Regions from separate parts of the Isoptericola maris genome, predicted to be linked through region 1. Evidence: predicted binding sites of a transcription regulator. Region 1 holds the regulator's gene; the other holds the start of a gene.
The links. The regulator HrcA, encoded in region 1, represses chaperone genes, less so after heat shock. The targets are predictions, from matches to a motif close to TTNGCACTCGNNNNNNNCGAGTGCNAA.

Region 1 (6,968 bases):
GATGAGCTTGGGGATCGAGTCGGGGTCGACCATGTCGTGCAGCGCGTCGTACAGCGGCCGCAGGTACGGGTCGATCTTCTCGCTGAGCGACCCGGGCAGGTATCCGAGCTTCTCGCCCGCCTCCACGGCGGGGCGCGTCAGGATGATCCGGTTGACCTGCTTGGCCTGCAGGGCCTGGACCGCCTTGGCCATCGCCAGGTACGTCTTGCCGGTCCCGGCAGGGCCGATGCCGAACGTGATGGTGTTCGCGTCGATGGCTTCGACGTAGCGCTTCTGCCCGACGGTCTTGGGCCGGATCGTGCGGCCCCGGCTGGACAGGATGTCGAAGGTCAGGACCTCGGAGGGGAGCTGGACGGTCTTGGCCGTGAGCATCGCCACGGACCGCGAGACGACGTCCGGGGTGAGCGGCGTCCCGGACTCGACGACCTCGACGAGCTCGTCCAGCAGCCGGGAGACGATCGCGACCTCGGCGGCCGGGCCGTGCACGGAGATCTCGTTGCCCCGGGCGTGCACGTCGACGCCGGGGAACCCGTCCTCGACCGCGCGGAGCACGGAGTCGCGGCTGCCCAGCAGGGCGACCATCGGTACGTGGGCCGGGACGACGACGCGGTGCTCGGCGGTGTACCCGGCAGGTTGCTGGCCCGGGGGCCGATCGGAGGCGGCAGAGGTCGACATGCTCAGGCGGGGCTCCATCCGAGCTGGGTCCCGGCGATGACGTGCCCGTGCACGTGGAAGACGCTCTGGCCCGCTCGCGGGCCGGAGTTGAAGATGAACCGGTACTGCCCGTCGGCGAGGTCGTGCGCCACGGTGTCGGCGACCTCGACCACCTCGGCGAGCAAGCCGGGGTCCGCCGCGGCGAGCACGGAGACGTCACCGTGGTGCTCCTTGGGCACGACGAGCACGTGCACAGGAGCCTGCGGGTCGATGTCGCGGAACGCGATCACGCGTTCGGTGGTCTCGACGACGTCGGCTGGCAGCTCGCCCGCGACGATCCTGCAGAACAGGCACTCGGGATCAGTGGTGTCGGTCATACCGTCCACGCTACCGCCACCGGCCCAGACGTTCGCTCAGGAGTGCGACGGCGACGGGTCCGGCCGTCGAGGTGCGCAGCACGTGCGGGCCGAGGCGTGCCGCGGTCGCGCCCGCCGCGACGAGCGACGCGAGCTCGGCCTCACCGATCCCGCCCTCCGGCCCCACGACCACGAGCAGCTCGGGCGCGACGGCCCCGGAGGCCCGCTCGGCGGCCGCGGGCAGCGCGACGTCCGCGAGCGCCGTCGTCGCCTCCTCGTGGAGGACGACGACGGTACCCCCGGCGGCCGCGACCTCACGGGTGCGCGCCGCGAGCTGCTTGGTCGTGACGTGCTCGGACACCGCGGGCAGGTGCGCCCGGCGCGCCTGCTTCACGGCGGAGCGCACGGTCGACTCCCAGCGCGCCCGGGACTTCGCGGCCCGGGCGCCTCGCCAGACGACGACGGACCGGTCCGCCTGCCACGGCACGACGGCGTCGGCCCCGACCTCCACGGCCGCCTCGACCGCGAGCTGGTCGCGGTCGCCCTTGGCGAGCGCCTGGACGAGCGTGAGGACGACGCCGGGTGCCGGCTCGGTGGCACGCTCGGCCACCCGCAGGCGGACGTCGGTACCGTCGACCGACTCGACGACGCCGCGCAACCGGGTCCCGCCGCCGTCGACCACGTCGAGGGTCTCGCCGGGTCCGCGGCGCTGCACGACTCCGGCGTGGCGGCCCTCGTCACCGCCCAGGACGTAGACCTCGCCCGGTGCGACCCTGCTCAGGTCGTCCGCCGAGAGGAAGACGGGCGCGCTCACCTCAGCGGCCGCTCAGCTTGTCCTTGAGGCGGGAGAACACACCCGGGTGCGCCGCGACGAGCCGTGGCTCGGGCCGCTCCTCACCGCGCAGGCCGGCGAGCTGGTGCAGCAGCGCAGACTGCTCCTCGCTCAGCTCCGTGGGCACCTGCACCTCGACGTGGATGTTCAGGTCGCCCCGGCCGTTGCCGTGCAGGTGCCCGACGCCGAGACCCTTGAGGGTGATGATCTGGCCCGGCTGGGTGCCCGGGCGCAGGTCGATCTCCTCGGCACCGTCGAGGGTGTCGAGCTCGAGGACCGTCCCGAGCGCCGCCGCCGTCATGGGCACGGGCAGGGTGCAGTGCAGGTCGTCGCCGCGGCGGACGAAGACGTCGTGCGCCCGCTCGCGGATCTCGACGTACAGGTCGCCGGCGGGACCGCCGCCCGGGCCGACCTCCCCCTGGGACGTCAGCTTGATCCGCGTGCCGGTGTCGACGCCGGCCGGGACGTTGACCGTCAGGCTGCGGCGCGAGCGCACGCGACCGTCGCCGGAGCACTCGGCGCACGGCTCGGGGATGACCGTGCCGAAGCCCTGGCAGGCGGCGCACGGCGCCGTGGTCATGACCTGCCCGAGGAAGGACCGGGCCACGCGCTGGACGTTGCCGCGGCCGTGACACACCTCGCAGGTGCGCACGTCGGTGCCGGGCCGGCAGCCGTTGCCGCCACAGGTGCCGCAGACGACGGCCGTGTCGACCTGGAGCTCACGCTTGGCGCCGAACGTGGCCTCGACGAGGTCGATGTCCATGCGTACCAGCGCGTCCTGGCCGCGGCGCGCGCGCGGTACCGGGCCGGAGGCCTGGCCACCGCCGAAGAACGTCTCGAAGATGTCCTGGAAGCCAAAGCCCTGGCCAAAGCCGCCGCCGGCGCCCCCGCCCGGCGCGGTCGGGTCCACGCCGAGGTCGTACTGCTCGCGCTTCTCGCGGTTCGACAGCACCTCGTACGCGCGGGCGACGTCCTTGAACTTCTCCTCGCCGGCAGCCCCGGCGACGTCCGGGTGCAGCTCGCGAGCGAGCTTGCGGTATGCCTTCTTGATCTGCTCGGGAGAGGCGTCGCGCTCGACGCCCAGGATCTCGTAGTAGTCGGTCACAGTTCTCTCTTCGGTGACGTACGCGGTCTGGTCAGGGTTTCCGCGTGGCTCAGCTCGGCAGCACGCGGGAGAGGTAGCGGGCCACGGCGTGCACCGAGGCGATCGTGCCGGGATAGTCCATGCGGGTCGGGCCGATCGAGCCGAGGGACGCGACGGGGTCGCCGCCCGACCCGTAGTCGGAGACGACGACGGATGCCTCGGTGAGGCCGTCCAGCCGGTTCTCGTGACCGATCCGCACACCGACGCCGTCGCTCGACATCTCGGTGAGCAGCCCCAGCAGGATGACCTGCTCCTCGAGCGCCTCCAGCACAGGGCTCAGCCCTTGCTCGAAGGTCGCCTCGGAGCGGGCGAGGTTCGCCGTGCCCGCGAGCACGATCCGTTCCTCGTTCTCCTGGCCGAGGGTGTCGACCACCAGGTCGGCCACGGCACCGGCGACACCCGCCAGGTCCGGGCCGACGGCCTCCACCACGGCGGCGAACGCCACGGGGAGGTCCGCGAGCCGTTTGCCGGCCGCCGCGGCGTTGAACCGGGCGCGCAGCTCGGCCAGCGTCGCCTCGGCCAGCGGGCTCCCGCCGTCGGAGGTGCCGGGCAGCTCGCAGAAGCGCTGCTCGACCCGGCCCGTGTCCGTGATGACGACGACGAGCAGGCGTCCCTCCCCCACGGGGACGATCTCGAGGTGGCGCAGGCCCGACCGCCGCAGCGACGGGTACTGCACCACGGCGACCTGCCCGGTGAGCTGGGCGATCAGCCGCCCGGCCCGCACGAGGACGTCGTCGAGGTCGACGGCCTCGGACAGGAACGTCTCGATGGCGCGCTTCTGCGGGATCGTCAGGGGCCGCACCTCGGCGAGGCGGTCGACGAAGAGCCGGTAGCCGGCGTCGGTGGGCACGCGCCCGGCCGACGTGTGCGGCTGGGCGATGTAGCCCTCCTCCTCGAGCGCCGCCATGTCGTTGCGGATCGTGGCGGGCGAGACACCCAGGCGGTGGCGCTCCGTCAGCACGCGCGAGCCCACGGGCTCCCGCGTCGTGACGTAGTCCTCCACGATGGCGCGCAGCACCTCGAGACGACGTTCCTCGCTCACTCTCCTGCGCCTCCCTCCGCCGAGCACCCTGGCGTTCGTGCGTGGCCGTACCTTTAGCACTCTCGATCGTTGAGTGCCATCCTACGCGTCCCGACGGACAGAACCACGAGTGCCGCCCACCGGCCCGGTGAGGTACCTCAGACCGCTCGAGGGCCTTGCGGTGCGCCGAGAACCGGGCACCTGCCCGATCCACGCGCCTGCCTCACCCGTCGAGGCTGGTCGATGACGGGTCACCCGGCCCGGCACGACAGTCACGGAGGCGATCATGCACCCGATCGAGCACCACACCCTCTACCGCCGCCAGGAGTCCGAGCTCGCCCGACGTGCCGAGCAGGTGCGTCAGGCACGCGAGCGCCGCACCGCAGAGCCGGAGCGCGCCACGGGGCGACGGAAGCCTCGGGCGGACCGTCACCGCCTCACGCTGCTGTGGCGCCGCACGGCGTGAGCACCACCGTGCCCCCCGGTCCGGGGCGACCACGCCGCCACCTGGCACGATGACCAGGTGAGCCTCGAACCCTCTCCGCTGGTGGGCCGCGCCGACCAGCTCGGCACGCTGCGCGGCACCCTGTCGTCGGCCCGGCACGGCCAGGGCGACACGGTGCTGCTGTCGGGCGAGGCGGGGATCGGCAAGACCCGCCTGGTCACCGAGCTGCTCGCCGCCGTCGGCGACGACGTCCTCGTCGTGCGCGGACAGTGCGCCGACTCGGGCTCCGGCCCGGTCCCCTACGCGGGCGTCGAAGGCGTGCTGCGCGAGGTCGTCGCCGCCCTGGGGCCCGCCGACGCCCTCGCCGCCGCCGGCCCGGCCGCGGACGCGCTCGGCGCCGTCCTGCCCGGGCTCGTCGACGTCCGCCCCGACGTCGGCACCGGGCGCGCACCCGACGTGCTGGCCGACCTCCTCACGACGCTCGCCACCGAGCGGCCGGTCCTCGTCGTCGTCGAGGACCTGCACTGGTCCGACGACGTCACCCGCGCCGTCGTGTCCCGCCTGGCCCGCGCGGCACGCACCACCGCCCTGTGCCTGGTGGCCACCTACCGCAGCGACGACGTCGGCCGCCGGCACCCGCTGCGCACCACCCTCGCCGAGCTGGACCGGGCGCGGCTCGTCACCCGGGTCGAGGTCCCGCGCCTCGGTGCGGCCGAGGTCGCCGAGCTCGCCCGGACGGTGCCCGACGGCGGCAGCCCCGTCGCGCTCGACACCACCGCCCTGGCGGATCTCGTCGAACGCTCCGAGGGTGTGCCCTTCTACGTCGAGGAGCTCGCCCGCTGCCTCGACGCGGAGATGCCGACCTCCCTGCGCGACGTGCTGCTGCTGCGCTACTCCCAGCTCTCGGCCGGGGCGCAGGAGTTCTGCCGACTCGTCGCGGCCGCCGGCGCACGGGCCACCCACGACGTCCTCGCCGGCGTGCTGGGCGACGACGCGCTCGCCGCCGCCGAGCCTGCCGCACGCGAGGCCGTGGACGCCCTCGTGCTGCTCGCCGAGCCGGACGGCTACCGGTTCCGCCACGCGCTCATGCAGGAGGCCGTCGACGCGGAGCTCCTGCCGACCGAGCGCCGTCGCCTGCACACCGGGTACGCGCAGACGCTCGCGAGCGGCCCCCGGACCGTGCCTCGGCTCGCCGAGATCGCGGACCACTGGTGGCGGGCCCGGGTCCCCGGCAAGGCGCTCGCCGCCGCGGTCACCGCCCACGCGGCCGCCGGGCACGACGCCGCGGTCTCCACGGCGGCGGCACTCGGCGAACGAGCCCTGGAGCTCTGGGAGCTCGTCGAGGACGCCGAGGCCGTCACCGGCACCACCCACCACGAACTGCTGCTGCGGGTCGCCGACACGCAGCAGCTCGCGACCCGTGCCGACCGCGCACTGACGCTCGGCCGTCAGGCGCTCGTCGAGTGGCCGGCCCGCGACCCTGGCGGACGTGCACAGGCCCTCGGCCAGGTGGCCCTGTACTCGCTGCGCACCGGCGACCCCGCCGGCCAGGACCTGCTGTCCGAGGCGCTCGAGATCGCCCCTGCCGACGACGCGGACACCCGGCTGTGGCTGCTGCGCGCGCAGGCACGCACCGCGATGCTCGCCGGCCGGGCCGACGAGGCGATCGACGCCGCGACGCGCGGTCTCGAGGTGGCGACGGCGTCGGGCGACGCGGTCACCGCGTCGATCCTGCACAACACCCGCGCCGTGGCCCGGATCAACACCGGCGACCTGGTCGCGGTCGACGAGCTCGTGGCGGCCCGCGACCTGGCCGGGGACGACTGGCACGCCGTCAGTCGGTACTTCACGAACGGTTCGGACGCCTTCATCCAGCTCGGCCGGTACGCCGACGCGCTCCGGCTCGCGGCGGAGGGCGCCGACCGTGCCCGCCGCAGAGGTGCGGGCATGGTCAGCCGCACCATGCTCGAGGGGAACGTGGCCGAGGCCCTCGTCATGATGGGCCGGTGGAGCGAGGCCGACGCCTGGTACGAGCAGGCCACGACCCAGGTCGAGCCCAGCACGTTCGCCGTGTACCTCGCCGAACGGTGGACGTGGCTGACCCTGTGGCGCGGTGACGTCGACGGGGCGTTGGCGATGGCCCCCCGCCACCGTCCGGTGTGGATGCGCCACGAGCGCATCGAGACGCAGGTCCGCTACCGGATCCGCACCACGCTGGCCGAGCTGGCCCTCGTGCGCGACGACCTCGACGACGCACTGGACCTCGTCGGCATCGTCACCGACCACCACGATGGCGCCATCCCGTACGCCCTCTCGTTGCTCGGGGTGGCCGGACGAGTGCTGGCCCGCGCCCGCGACGAGGGCCGGGACGTCGACGTCGTGCCCTATCGCGACGCACTGGAGCGGTGCGCCGTGTGGCCCACCCACCCGGTGTGGGAGGCGGTGTTCGACGCCGAGCTCGGCGAGGGGCCCTGGTCGGCCGTCGCTGACCTCGGCCCCGACGACGGCGCGCCGGC
Region 2 (6,968 bases), on a different contig from region 1:
GGAGACGCGGTACTGCCCCGCCCGCTCGTCGAGCTGCTCGAGCGTGGCGTCGGGCCCGATGGTCACGGGGTTGGAGATGATGCCCGTCTGGGTGCGCTTGACCAGGTCCACCTGGTACGCCTGGTCGGCGATCGACAGGTTCCGGTGCAGGACGCCGAGGCCGCCCTGACGCGCCATCGCGATCGCCATGCGCGACTCGGTGACGGTGTCCATCGCGGCCGAGACGAGCGGGACCTTCAGCGAGATCTCCCGCGTCAGGCGGGACGTCGTGTCGATGTCCGTGGGAGCGAGGTCCGAGTACCCCGGCAGCAGCAGGACGTCGTCGTAGGTGAGGCCGAGGAATCCGAACGGGTCGTGCGCTGGCGAGGTCGTCGTCTCCGTCATGTCACGAGTCTACGGCGCACCCCGAGGCCCGCGGAGGTGCGGTCCGTCACGCAGGACGGGCCGCCGGCTCCGGGTGTCCGCGCTCAGGTGGAGACCACGGCGAGCACCTCGTGCAGCAGGCCCGTGAAGGACCGCACGCGCTGCACCTGCGCGGCGAGGGGGATCTCGGTCGCGACGTCGTCGCGGCGGAGCCCGACGAAGATCGGCAGGTCGGGGAACCCCTCGTGCACCGCGTGGACGACGTCGATGTCCGGCCGCCGCTGGGTCGTCGCCAGGACCAGGGCGGCGGGGCGCACCATCGTCACCAGCTCGAGGGAGCGCCGGGTGCTCGCGGGGCCGGTGACGATCCGTGCCGTCTTCCCCTTGGCGGTCAGGGCGGCTGCCAGCGCGTGCGCGGAGAGCGGCACGGCCTCGTCGGGCGCCGCGAAGATGAGGACGATGTTGCGCATCCGGCTCGGGTGGTTGGCCGGCGGCCCGCCGTTCTGCACCACCGCCTGCTCGAAGGCCTCGGTGAAGGACCGCAGGGCGTGCAGGGCGGCGGTGGCGAGCACGACCTCCGGCACGGCCCCCGGACCGGCGAGCACGGTTCGCTCGGCGACCCGGCTCCAGGCCGGCTCGAGGAGGTTCGCCCACCAGACGGCGGGATCGCCCTGGGCGGGGATCCGCAGCAGGTCGTCGCAGCGGCCCTGGTCGTAGGCGAGCGCCGCGTCGACGACGGCGGACACCTTGCCCGACGCGTTCTGACCCGCGCCGTGGCCCGGCGCGGCGTGCGCGCCCTGCCCCCCGCCGGGGAGCGCGCGCAGGTGCGCCCGGCCGGGTCGTCCGGCGCTCTCGCCGTCCTCGCGCACGGGGGGCGCCTCCGGTTCGGAGCTGCTCTCCGGGGGCACCGGCGGGCCGGACCTCTGCGCCTCGTCGAGCTCCTCGACGTCGGCCTCGAGCGCCGCCTGGGCAGCGTCGACGGGCGCGACGCCCTCGAGCGTGAGGCGGCGCATGACGAGCAGCCGGGCGACGTCGTCGGGGGTGTACCGCCGGTGCGAGCCGGCCGTACGGTCGGAGGGGCCGAGCCCGTACCGCCTGTCCCAGGTCCGCAGCGTCGCCGGGGCCACGCCGAGACGGCGTGCGACGGCTGCGACAGCCAGCCCGGGGCCTGACGGGCGTGACCCGCCCGAGTCCTGGGCCGGTCGCGAGGTGGTCATGCCTCGATTCTGCCAGTGCTGCGCGTGACCGCCACCGCGGCCTGCGGCGCGTCACGATCCCGGCGAGGATCCCCGACCGAAACGAGTCACTCGTTTCACGAAACCGGTTCACGACCTGGTCAGCCCCACATCGAACACCCAGCGTGCCCAACTTGCTCCAGCCCCTTGAACAACTTCTGCACAACTTGTAGGTTGTTCGCCATGACGGAGATCTCGAGACTGCCTGGGCCAGTCATGGAGTTGTGGGAGTGGCAGTACCAGGGCGCGTGCCGCGACGCGGACGACACCCTGTTCTTCCACCCCGAGGGTGAGCGCGGGTCGACCCGGCGGCGACGTGCGGAGGCCGCGAAGGCCATCTGCCACTCGTGCCCGGTGATGATGCAGTGCCGCGAGCAGTCGCTGCGGGTCCGCGAGCCGTACGGCGTCTGGGGCGGGCTCAGCGAGGACGAGCGCACCGCCGCGCTGGCCGGCCGCGACCGCAAGGCCGGCTGAGACTCCCCCCCACGAACACGACGAGGCCCCGCATCACGGATGATGCGGGGCCTCGTACGTCAGCGTCGAGAGCTGGGGATCAGCTCACGACGACGGCGAGGATGTCGCGCGCGGAGAGCACCAGGTACTCCTCGCCCGCGTACTTGACCTCGGTGCCGCCGTACTTGCTGTAGATGACCTTGTCGCCGACCTTCACGTCGACCGGGACGCGGTTGCCCTGGTCGTCGAAACGGCCGTCGCCGACCGCCAGGACCTCGCCCTCCTGGGGCTTCTCCTTGGCGGTGTCCGGGATGACCAGGCCGGAAGCGGTCGTGGTCTCGGCCTCGACGGCCTTGACGACGATCCGGTCCTCGAGCGGCTTGATGGGGACCGACACGTCGGACCTCCTTGTTCGCGATGACTAGCTGGACTGGGACGCACCCTGTCGCTGGCCGTCGTCGCGGGTGCCGGCTCAGCGTGAGCGCTGGGACCAAATCTAGGCAGCCGTTAGCACTCTGACAAGTCGAGTGCCAAGATTCCTCCCACGGCGCACCGGCGCACGGCCGCCCCCGCTCCTGAGACGATGACCCCATGGACGCGGCCTCCCTCACCAAGCTGCTCAGCCCCGAGGGCTGGGCGCTGCTCAACGCCCTGCCACCGTACGACGAGCACCAGGCGATGGTGCTGGCCACCCGGCTGCGCTCCGAGGGTGTCGACCCCGACCTCGCCGCTGCGGCCCTCACCCAGTCGCGGCTCCGCGCCCGCGCCCGCGGCAAGCTCGGGTCCTTCGCGGACGGCATGCTCCTCACCTCCGCCGGCCTCGAGCAGGCCACCCGCCTCCTCGTCGCTGCGCAGCACGCCCGCCGCTACCTCGCCGCGGGTGTCACCAAGGTCGCCGACCTCACCTGCGGCATCGGCGCGGACGCCCTCGCCTTCGCCGGCGTGGGCCTCGACGTCCTGGCCACCGACGTGGACGAGGTCACCGCCGCCCTGGCCACGGTCAACCTGCGCGCCTTCCCCGAGGCGACGGTCCGGCACGCCGACGGGCTCGGTCTCGACCTCGCCGGCGAGGGTGTCGACGGCGTGTACGCCGACCCCGCCCGCCGCACCCGGGGCGGGCGGCGCATCTTCGACCCCGCCGCCTACGCACCGCCGCTCGATGCCGTGTGGGCCCTGCGCGCCCAGGTGCCGGCGCTCGGCATCAAGGTCGGCCCCGGCATCCCGCACCACGGCCTCCCGGACGACGCCGAGACCCAGTGGGTCTCCGTCGACGGCGACGTCGTCGAGGCCGGGCTCTGGTTCGGCCCCCTCGCACCCGACGGTCCCGGCCGCTCGGCGCACGTCCTGCGCACCGGCACCGCAGCAGCGGCCGACGGCGGCACACCCGGCGCGACCGACGGTTCGGGCACGGTGGAACGCACCCTGCGCACCGGACCGCAGGACGCCGACCTGGTGCCCGACGTCGGGGCGGTCGGTGCCTACCTGTACGAGCCGGACGGCGCCGTCGTCCGCGCCGGGCTCGTCGCGCACGCGGCGGCCGAGCTCGGCGGCCGGCTCGTCGACCGCACCATCGCGTACGTCACCACCGATGCCCTCGGCCCCGCGCCGCCGTCGGGCACCGCTCCCCTCGCCACCGGCTACCGGGTGCTGGACGTCATGCCGTTCAACCTCAAGAAGCTCAAGGCGTACCTGCGCGAGCGCGGCGTCGGGCGGCTGACCGTCAAGAAGCGCGGCACCGCCGTCACCCCCGAGCAGCTCCGCTCGCAACTCGCACTCAAGGGTGACGCGGCCGCCACCCTCGTCCTGACGCGCGTGGCCGGGCGCCAGCACGTGCTCGTCGTCGAGCCGCTCGCCACCGGTTGGTAGGACCCCGGCAGCCACCCCCGTGGCATGGAAGCATGGCCCCATGTCGCTGGACTTCGCGCCGTCCCGCCGCTCGAGCGTCGGCCTCGAGTGGGAGCTGGCGCTCGTCGACGCCGACTCCGGCAACCTGCGCCAGGTCGCGCCCGCCGTGATGGCGGCGCTCGGCCCCGACGAGCGGGCACGCTTCGTCAAGCCGGAGTTCCTGCGCAACACCCTCGAGGTCGTCTCGGACGTGTGCGACACGGTCGGGGCCGCCATCGTCGACCTGGAAGCCGGGATCGCCGCGATCCGGGACGTCGTCGAACCGATGCGGGTCGAGATCATGGGCGCCGGCACCCACCCGTTCGCGCACTGGTCGCAGCAGCAGGTCACCGACAAGCAGCGGTACGCCACCGTCGTCGACCGCACCCAGGTGTGGGGACGCCAGCAGGTCGTCTACGGCGTGCACGTGCACGTCGGGATCGAGGACCGCGCCAAGGTCCTGCCGATCGTGCGGTCACTGATGGTCTACGTCGCCCACCTGCAGGCGCTGTCGGCCTCGTCGCCCTACTGGGGCGCCGACGACACCGGGTACGCCTCCATGCGCGCGCTGATCTTCCAACAGCTGCCCACCGCCGGCCTGCCGTACCAGTTTTCCGAGTGGAGCCAGCTCGAGCAGTACGTGGACGACATGCTCAAGACCGGGGTCATCGACGACTTCACCGAGGTCCGCTGGGACGTGCGGCCCGCGCCCCACTTCGGCACCGTCGAGGTGCGGGTCTGCGACGGCACGTCCAACGTGCTCGAGCTGGCGGCGCTCGGGGCGCTCGTGCACTGCCTCGTCGAGCACTTCTCCACGCTGCTCGACGAGGGCCGGCCGCTGCCCGTCATGCCCCGCTGGTTCGTCCACGAGAACAAGTGGCGTGCCGCGCGGTACGGCATGGACGCGATCATCATCCTGGACGCCGACGGCAACGAAGAGCTGATCACCGACGCGCTGCCGCGGCTGCTCGACGAGCTCGCTCCGGTCGCCGCCCGGCTCGGCTGCTCCGCCGAGCTGGACGGCATCCACGAGATCCTGCGGGCGGGCGCCTCCTACCAGCGCCAGCGCGCCGTCGCCGCCGCGCACGGCGGCGGGCAGGCCGGGCTCGAGGCCGTGGTGCGGTCGCTGGTCGGCGAGCTGCGGGCGGGGCGACCGCTGCCCCTCGGCTGACGGCCGCCTGGGCGCTTGGAAATGCGCCGTCAGCAGATTCGGCCCCTTCATCGTGCGTGGATCCGTAGGGTCACTGAGATGAAGAGCTCAGGTGTTCCGGTGGAGCTGGTATTCGTTCATGGCGCTCTGGTCCGCGACGGGGAATGGTGGTGGCGGCGAGCAGCGGACCTGCTCCGGGAACGTACTGGGATCCAGAGCCGAGCCCTCGCGCTGCCGTCGTGCGCAGAGACCGCACCCGAGCAGGTCGCGGGCGGCCTCGTCGCCGACGCGGCGGCGCTGCGCCGTGAGCTCGACGACATGGACTCCGCGATCGTCGTCGGTCACTCCTACGGGGGCACCGTCATCGCCGAAGCCGGCCGGCACCCCGCGGTCTCGCACCTGCTCTACGTCTCGTCCTACCTGCCCGAGGTCGGGCAGTCGCAGGCCGCCATCATGAGCGGTGAGGACGACCCGGTGTCGATCGGCGACAACGGTGACGGCACGCTGAGCGTCTCCGGCTACGACGCTCCCTCGTTCGGAGCCCGGTTCCTGCAGGACGCGGACGACGCGACCCAGCGTCAGGCGTGGGAGCGGGTGGCCCCGCAGGCGGCCGGCGCGTTCGTGACGCCAACCAGTGCTGCCGGCTGGCGCGGAGTCGACTCGACGTACATCGTCTGCGGGAACGATCGCAGCACCTCGGTCGAGCTGCAACGCATCCACGCGGGTCGAGCGACGCGCTCCGTCGAGCTGCCGACCGGGCACCACCCGTTCGTCTCCCACCCCGACCTGGTGGTCGATCAGGTGCAGGCCTTGCTGGAGCAGGCACCCCACCCCTCGTGAAAGCCCGTGACCTGCGCGGGCGCATCACCACCCGGCGTCAGAGCCTCTGCTCGTGCCGGACGGGCCGCAGCCGCGCGGGCGCCGTCGTCGCCTCCGGGTACTCGCAGGTGAACGTCCCGTCGTAGCCGAAGAGGAACCCGAACAACCGGTTGCGGACCTCGAGGTCGATGCGGAAGACGCCGGCATCGTCGTCGTAGCTCTCGCGCAGCGTCGCCCGGCCGGAGAAGAGCATCGGGAAGCGGAAGCCGAGCGGACCCTCGTAGAAGCGCTGCGCGCCGGAGCGCAGGAGCAGCGACCCGTCCGGCTCGACCCGCAGGTCCAGGTCGACGGCGAGGTGCTGGTGCGTGCCGAGGTAGTCCACGATGACGCCCCGGCCGGGGTCCAGGACCATCGTCGCGTCGAAGCGGCTCGGGCGCCGCTTGCCCGGGACCCAGTACTCCCGGACGAACGTGACGGTCTCGCGACCGTGGGGGTCGCGGTAGGGGTAGTTCTCGACGGTGAAGGGCACCTCGTCGCCGACGTCCGCGACGAGGATGTTGCGCAGGCGGCCGATCTGCAGGAACGGCACCGTCCACCACGGACCGCGACGGATCCGGCGCATCACGCCCCGGCCCACGCAGGCGTACCCGCCGTCGGTCGACACCCCGAAGCGACGCCGGAGTTGGGGGTGCAGCCGGTCGAACTCCGTGCCCAGCGCGCGGCGGAAGATGCTCTCGGACGGCGTCTCGGTCACGGTGCCTCCAGGGTGTCGAGCGCGGCCGGGGCGTCGTGCATCGGGTCGCGGCCCGGGCGCCGGGTGACGCAGCGGGACGCCCGGGGCCGGTCCCGCCGCCAGAACGCCAGGACGGAGACGAGGGGCCACCGCTCGGGCGGCGTGCCCGTCTCGGCCCAGATCCGCAGGCGGTCGAAGCTCCACGCCGTCATCCACAGCACGACGGGGCGCAGCACCCGGTCCGCGGCGCGGCCGAAGCCCGGCGTGTAGTCGTAGCCGGTGACGAACCGGGTACCGCCGTCGACCGGGACGTACCGCCAGTAGCCGCGCC

Region 2: groES (co-chaperone GroES) is a predicted target of HrcA. The motif match lies at 2,559-2,585, and genes of this name have one in related genera.

Annotation. Positions count from the first base shown of each region.
Region 1 covers NZ_JBLUNY010000001.1:644,251-651,218, forward strand. The annotation lists gene ACH5HR_RS03250 (PhoH family protein) at 1-675, opposite strand, end outside; gene ACH5HR_RS03255 (HIT domain-containing protein) at 678-1,031, opposite strand; gene ACH5HR_RS03260 (16S rRNA (uracil(1498)-N(3))-methyltransferase) at 1,042-1,824, opposite strand; gene dnaJ (molecular chaperone DnaJ) at 1,826-2,947, opposite strand; gene hrcA (heat-inducible transcriptional repressor HrcA) at 2,997-4,028, opposite strand; gene ACH5HR_RS03275 (hypothetical protein) at 4,294-4,473, shown strand; gene ACH5HR_RS03280 (helix-turn-helix transcriptional regulator) at 4,531-6,968, shown strand, end outside.
Region 2 covers NZ_JBLUNY010000009.1:55,611-62,578, forward strand. The annotation lists gene guaB (IMP dehydrogenase) at 1-384, opposite strand, end outside; gene ACH5HR_RS13305 (MerR family transcriptional regulator) at 468-1,580, opposite strand; gene ACH5HR_RS13310 (WhiB family transcriptional regulator) at 1,782-2,072, shown strand; gene groES (co-chaperone GroES) at 2,152-2,448, opposite strand; gene ACH5HR_RS13320 (class I SAM-dependent methyltransferase) at 2,643-3,917, shown strand; gene ACH5HR_RS13325 (glutamate--cysteine ligase) at 3,958-5,106, shown strand; gene ACH5HR_RS13330 (alpha/beta hydrolase) at 5,185-5,925, shown strand; gene ACH5HR_RS13335 (DUF4166 domain-containing protein) at 5,963-6,658, opposite strand; gene ACH5HR_RS13340 (SRPBCC family protein) at 6,655-6,968, opposite strand, start outside.